DNA from 3 places in the Mycobacterium sp. FW102-FHT13B02 genome. Region 2 is predicted to be linked to each of the others. Evidence: predicted binding sites of a transcription regulator. Region 2 holds the regulator's gene; each other region holds the start of a gene.
What was found. Region 2 encodes LexA, which represses DNA repair genes until DNA is damaged. Its sites were predicted from a motif close to CGAACANNTGTTCG; they were not measured.

Region 1: ruvC (crossover junction endodeoxyribonuclease RuvC) is a predicted target of LexA. The motif match lies at 1,540-1,553, and genes of this name have one in related genera.
Region 3: AC3WTE_RS17080 (error-prone DNA polymerase) is a predicted target of LexA. The motif match lies at 858-871, and genes of this name have one in related genera.

Annotation. Positions count from the first base shown of each region.
Region 1 is NZ_JBYTCM010000010.1:5,569-7,829, reverse strand. Features, by position in the region: gene ruvB (Holliday junction branch migration DNA helicase RuvB) at 1-380, opposite strand, end outside; gene ruvA (Holliday junction branch migration protein RuvA) at 377-964, opposite strand; gene ruvC (crossover junction endodeoxyribonuclease RuvC) at 961-1,518, opposite strand; gene AC3WTE_RS18075 (NAD(P)H-binding protein) at 1,632-2,261, shown strand, end outside.
Region 2 is NZ_JBYTCM010000001.1:479,157-481,417, forward strand. Features, by position in the region: gene AC3WTE_RS02335 (LGFP repeat-containing protein) at 1-585, shown strand, start outside; gene lexA (transcriptional repressor LexA) at 652-1,362, opposite strand; gene AC3WTE_RS02345 (LysM peptidoglycan-binding domain-containing protein) at 1,614-2,087, shown strand; gene nrdR (transcriptional regulator NrdR) at 2,199-2,261, shown strand, end outside.
Region 3 is NZ_JBYTCM010000009.1:34,331-36,591, reverse strand. Features, by position in the region: gene AC3WTE_RS17080 (error-prone DNA polymerase) at 1-843, opposite strand, end outside; gene AC3WTE_RS17075 (BlaI/MecI/CopY family transcriptional regulator) at 954-1,382, shown strand; gene AC3WTE_RS17070 (histone-like nucleoid-structuring protein Lsr2) at 1,393-1,767, opposite strand; gene AC3WTE_RS17065 (GNAT family N-acetyltransferase) at 1,907-2,261, opposite strand, start outside.

The DNA.
Region 1 (2,261 bases), on a different contig from region 2:
TGGATCTCGTCGATGAACAGGACGTCGCCCTCGACCAGGTTGCTGAGCATGGCGGCCAGATCGCCGGCGCGTTCCAGCGCAGGACCCGACGTGACGCGCAGTGACGAGCTCAACTCGGCGGCGATGATCATGGCCAGCGAGGTCTTGCCGAGGCCGGGCGGCCCCGACAGCAGGATGTGGTCGGGTGTGCCGCCGCGGTTCTTGGCGCCTTCGAGGACCAGTTGCAGCTGTTCACGCACCCTGGGCTGGCCGATGAACTCGCGCAGCGACTTGGGCCGCAGGCTGGCGTCGACGTCGCCCTCACCGACGGTCAGCGCGGGTGATACTTCCCGGTCCTGTGGCTCGTCAGGCCCGGCGCCCTCGTCTTCGAAGCGGCTCACTTCTTACCCAACATCGACAGGGCGGACCGCAGCGCCGTGGCGGTGTTGGCGTCCGGATCGTTGGCGAGCACCTTGTCGGTGGCCTCCTCGGCCTGCTTGGCCGGAAAACCGAGTCCGATGAGGGCTTCCACAACCGGTCCACGAATCGAATGCCCTCCGACGGCACCGCCGCCCGCTCCCGCCGTCGCACCGATCTTGTCGCGCAGCTCCAGCACAATGCGCTCGGCGCCCCGCTTGCCGATGCCCGGCACCCGGGTCAGGGCGGTCACGTCGCCGTCGGCCAAGGCCTGTCGCAACGTCGGAGCGTCGTATACCGCGAGGGTCGCCAGCGCGATCTTGGGACCGACACCGGACACCCCGAGAAGGGTGTTGAACAGGTCGCGGGCGTCGGAGTCGGCGAAGCCGTACAGCGTCTGGGAGTCCTCGCGCACGATCATCGCGGTGATCAGTCGCGACTCGGCGCCACGGCGCAGCGTGGACAGCGTCGCCGGGGTGGCCATGATCTTGTAGCCGACGCCGGCGGCCTCGATCACCGCGTGATCGAGCGCGACGTCGATGACCTCGCCACGGACCGATGCGATCATGCGCGTGCCGCCTTCACCTTTGCCGCGTACTGCTTCTTGAACTCCGCCGCTTTGGCCTCCGCCGCGGCCATCCGGGCGATCATGGGCGCCCGCCAGCAGTGACAGATGGCCAGGGCCAACGCGTCGGCGGCGTCAGCCGGAGTCGGTTTCTGTTGCAACCCAAGGATTTTGGTGACCATGGTGGTGACCTGGGCCTTGTCCGCCCGACCGTTTCCGGTGACGGCGGCCTTCACCTCACTGGGCGTGTGGAAATGGACGTCGATCCCCCGGCGCGCCGCCGCCAGGGCGATGACGCCGCCGGCCTGTGCCGTGCCCATGGCGGTGTTGGCGTTCTGGTTGGCGAACACCCGCTCGATGGCGATGACGTCGGGCCGGTGGGTGTCCATCCAGTGCTCGACGGTGTCGCTGATGGTCAGCAACCGCCGCTGCAGCTCGACGTCCGACGGGGTACGCACCACGTCGACATCGAGCGCGGTGACCTTGCGCCCCGTGCCACCCTCGATCATCGAGAGGCCACAGCGCGTCAGACCAGGGTCGACGCCCATCACCCGCACGCCCACTCCTCACTACGGTCCCGAACAGCTGTTCGATAGCTTAGCGGGCGGTGGCGACAGTTCCGGCGAGGGACACGCCTCAGATGTGGGCGGGCACGTGACACAGTGGACGCATGCGGGTCGTCATCGCGGGCGGACACGGGAAAATCGCCCTACTGCTGGAACAACTGCTTGCCCGTCGCGGCGACACGGTAGCCGGGCTGATCCGCAATCCGGCCCATGCCCCCGACGTGGAGTCGGCCGGCGCGACGGCGATCGTGCTCGACCTCGAGCAGGCGTCGGTGGCCGACGTCGCCGCGCAACTCGAGGGTGCCGACGCAGTGGTGTTCGCGGCCGGGGCCGGCCCGGGCAGCGGGGCCGAACGCAAACAGACAGTGGACCGGGACGCGGCGATCCTGCTGGCCGATGCCGCTGAAGCCGCCGGGGTGACGCGCTACGTCATGGTCTCGGCGATCTCGGCCGACGACCGCAGCCTGGATGCTGGTTACGACCCCGTGTTCCTGGCGTACATCCGGGCCAAGGCCGAGGCCGACGCCGACGTGCGGGCCCGCACCGGATTGACGACGACGATCGTCCGACCGGGACGACTCACCGACGAGCCCGGCATCGGCCTGGTGCACATCGCGGAAAACACGGGCCGCGGCAGCATTCCGCGCGCGGATGTCGCGGCCGTTCTCCTGGCCGTACTGGATGCGCCGGAAACCGCCGGGCGGACGTTCGAACTGATCTCCGGGAACATCCCG
Region 2 (2,261 bases):
GACGCTGCCGAGCCGGCTGAGCCCGCTGAGTCCGAGCCGGACGCTCACGAGCCCGCCGACGAGCCGACGGCATCGGTGCAACTTCCCGAGGCTCTGCGCCGCGGGGGCGCGGCGGCGGGCCTGACCGCGGCCGGGCTGGCAGGGTTCGCGGGCCTGCGGCCTCGAGACTCCGGCGACCGCGGGTGGGCTGCGCCGGCCGCCGCGGATGCCGGTGCCCCGGACGCTGACGTGCACGCGCCCGAGGAGCAGGTCGTCGATGCTGCGCCGGCCAAGGTCCCGGCGAGCGAACCACCGGGCGAACCGGCGGCCGAGCCGGGCGCGGACGCCGCGCCGGCAGAGGACACCGTGACGGCCGGTCCGGCCAGTGGCAGGCACCATGCCCTGGGCGCGGAGGAGCCCGAGACCGCGCAGATGTCGTTCCGCGTGGCGACCGGCGCGGAGCCGCCTGCCGGCTACGTCATCAAGGCCAACACAAAGTCGGGTCTGTACTGGGTGCCGGGTGCGCTCGGATACGACGACGCCGACGTCGAAATCTGGTTCGCCAGTGAGGAATTCGCGGTCACCAACGGATTCGTCCGAGGCTGACCGCGCCGACGGCCGAGCCCCGCTGCGAGCGACTGCAGCGGGGCTCACCTATTGGTCTGGCAGGCGTCAGATCTTGCGGATGACGGTCACGACCTTGCCGAGGATGACCGCGTCATTGCCCGGGATCGGGTCGAAGGCCGGGTTGTGCGGCATGAGCCACACCTGGCCCTTGGCGCGCTTGAAGGTCTTCACCGTGGCTTCACCGTCGATCATCGCCGCGACGATGTCCCCGTTGTCGGCCACATTCTGCTGGCGCACGACGACCCAGTCGCCGTCGCAGATCGCCGCGTCGATCATGGATTCGCCGACCACCTTCAGCAGGAACAACGAGCCCTCACCCACGAGCTCGCGGGGGAGCGGGAAGACGTCTTCGACGGCTTGCTCGGCGAGGATCGGGCCGCCCGCGGCGATCCGGCCGAGCACCGGCACGAAAGTCGGCTCGGGCAGCGCGTCCGAACCCGCCACATCGGTGGTGATGGCGGCGCCGGTCGAGTCGTCCGCGCCCCGGACGTCCACGGCTCGTGGGCGGTTCGGATCGCGGCGCAGATAGCCCTTCTTCTCCAGCGTGCGCAGCTGGTGGGCCACCGATGAGGTGGAGGTCAGGCCGACGGCATCGCCGATCTCGCGGATGCTGGGTGGGTAGCCGCGCGTCGTCACCGAGGTGCGGATGACGTCGAGGATGGTCCGCTGACGTTCTGTGAGGCTGCTGGCCCGGCCACCCGACCGGGATTCGGGGGTGCGATCGGTGCCGTCCGGGGTATCGGTGCTGTCGCTCATGTGGACGAATCTAGCCCAGTGCACACGATTGATCAAACATGTGTTCGAGATCGGGTCGATCGGCGTGTCGCGGCCGCGTCCCGCACGTGACGTGGCGAAAGCGAGGGCGAATCGGCGGAACGGAACTTGTCGGTGGGTCGTCGTATCGTTCGCAACAGTTCGATCACATGTTCTACCGTTCGAACATTTGGGCGATATAGTCGAACACAAGAGCGATCGAACCTATGTACGAACTCAGGAGAGGAACCGACATGACCGTCATCACCCGCGAGTACCCCACCGACGTCGTCGTCCGCACCGTGCCTCGGCGTGCAGACGTGAATCGTCACCGCCAGGCCCGGCTGCGGCCGGCCGGTTCCCGTCCCTCGGGTGCGGCGTTCCAGCATCGGGGCACGGGCGTGCTGAGCTCCCGTGCCTCGCACCGGCGCAACCCGGTCACGCCCTTGACCACGGTGCTGCTGGCTCTCGTCGCCGCGGGTATCACGGTGTGGCTGGGCCTGGTTGCGCAATTCGGAGAGGCTGTTCAGCCGACCGCATCGACCGCATCCGTACCCACGCAGCTGGCGGTGGTCCGGGTGCAGACCGGGGAGTCGATTCAGCAGGTCGCCCGGCGCGTGGCGCCCGACGCACCCGTCAGCGCCGTCGTCGACCGCATCAAGGAGCTCAACAAGCTGCCATCGGTGGCCCTGAACGCCGGGCAGACGCTGATCGCTCCGGTCGGCTGAGGACAGCCCGTGCGCACCTTGATCGGCACGGCGCCCGGCCGGGCCCGAGCGGCACGGGTAGGCTCGAGACCGTTCGAAACGGTCGATTGTCGGTGCGGCGAAGGAGCGGTGATGCACTGTCCGTTCTGCCGGCATCCGAACTCGCGCGTGGTCGATTCGCGCGAAGCTGACGAA
Region 3 (2,261 bases), on a different contig from region 2:
GATGGCTCCCATTGCCATCGCCAGCTTCCCCCGCGATGGCGCAGCGAAATGTGCGGCGGTGGTGGCGACCACATCGAGGCCGAACCGCGGCGCCAGGCCCGCCAGCGTCGCATTGCGTTCGTCGTCGAGTGGGTGTCCGTGGTGGGTCAGTTCAATGGTCACCCGGTCCGCGCCGAACCTGTCCACCAGGTCGGCCAGCGCCTTGTCCGCAGCGTCCGCGCCACCCGCCGACAAGGCCCGGCGCACATGTCCTTTACGGCAGCCGGTGAGGATCTGCCAGTGCCCGCCGGCGGCCTCGGTGAGGCTATTCAGGTCATAACGGAGCACGCCCTTCTCGCCGCCGGCCAGATGCGCCCGGGCCAGCTCCCGCGACAGCCGCCGGTATCCCTCGGTCCCGCGGGCCAGGACCAGCAGATGCGGACCGGGTGGGTCGGGCAACTCGGTACGCGGAGTGTTGCTGAGAGAGAGCTCGGCACCGAAAACCGTTGCCATGTCGAGTTCTTTGGCAGCCTCGGCGAACCGCACGACGCCGTAGAGTCCGTCGTGGTCGGTCAGTGCGATGGCCCGCAGATCCAGCCGGACGGCCTCCTCCACCAATTCCTCCGGCGTGCTGGCGCCGTCGAGAAAGCTGTACGCGGAATGTGCATGTAGCTCGGCATACGGCACCGATGTTGCCGGCCGGGCCGGACGGTCCACCGGTTGATAGTCACCACGCTTACGCGACCACGCCGGGCTGTCACCACCATCGGCCGGCGTCTCCGGAGAAGCACCGGCCACCCGAGGTTTACCCTCGAGCACCCGCTGCATCTCCGCCCAGCTCGGCGGACCGTTGTGCCAACCCACCACATCAGGATATTCGAAACTTTGTTCGAACACCAGGGGCGTGGAATCTGCGGGAACTCGGGCGATCCCCATCCGACTAGATCTCCGGGGACGTCGGAGAGGGACGGAAGATGGCCACGCTGAGGCACTTGGGCAATCTGGAACGCGAGGTGATGGATCACCTCTGGGACGCGGATGGCCCACAGACCGTTCGCGAGGTCCACCGCGCCATCTGCGCGGAGCGCAAACTCGCGTACACCACCGTCATGACAGTCCTGCGCAGACTTGCCGGCAAGGGCGTGGTCCGGCAACTGCGCGAGGCTCGTGCGCACCGCTACGTCGCATCGCACAGCCGCGATCAGCTGGTCGCCGGCCTCATGGTCGACGCGCTCGGGCAAGCTGCCGACCAGAGCGACCGGCATGCAGCGTTGGTCCACTTCGTCACGCAGGTCGCGGCCGACGAGATCGATGTTCTTCGGCGAGCGCTCGCCGCCGTGGACCGCTATTCATCCGGAACCAACAGCCCCGCAATGAATTTGACACCCAAGCTCAGCGCCTAGCGGATCGAATTCATCTCAGGTCACCGAGCAGGCCTTGTTCGACCCCGCCCTGAGCCAACTGATACCTCTGCAGCAATTCTTGAGGGAGGCGCCCGCGACTACCGACCTCGTGGCCGTTCATCCGCAGCCACTCCCGAGCTCGCTGATGGGGTGATTGCGCCTTGTCAGCCTGCGACTGTTCTGCGGGCCCGGTCCTACGCGCGGACCGACGGCTCGCCTTGCTGGCCGCCCGGATATACGGCTCCAAGCAGTCCCGCATCCGCACCGCGTTCGCCTCGGACAGATCGATCGCATACGTGACCCCATCGAAGGAAAACTCAAGCGTCGTCGCAGCGAGTGAGCCATCCAGATCGTCGGTCCACGCAGTTGAATACAGTTTCGCCACCGGAACACCCACCTCCACGCCACGGCGCCCTGCATTGTTTCCCCCAAAACAAGCTAGCGGAGCGGTCGGAGCCGAACTACGCGCTTTGGCCTCTTTTATCTCAGCCGAACGCGTGGTATGGCCCGAAAGGACGCTGTCCCTAGAAGTCGTCGGGCACGCCCGGTGCGACGGGCCAGCTGAACGCCACTGCGGTCCGGTGCACCGAACCCGGGGTCATCTCTTCGACGAGACCCGCGTTCGCCAGCGCCTGCAGGTTCACACCGCCCAGGTAGATGGCGCCCAGATCCCGCGCCGAGATAGCGATGTCGGCTGGCGCCGTGGACATTTCGCATTCAGCACCATCGGGTCCCCCAGATAGACGCCACCGGCCGCTGTTCCACGGGCAGAACTCGTCGGTGACATCCAGCACCACGTCGACCGGGGCGGCGTAGCTGCGCAACGTCAGGGCACGACGCACGTCGACGAGCCGTACGTAGATGCCGTCCCTGACTTCG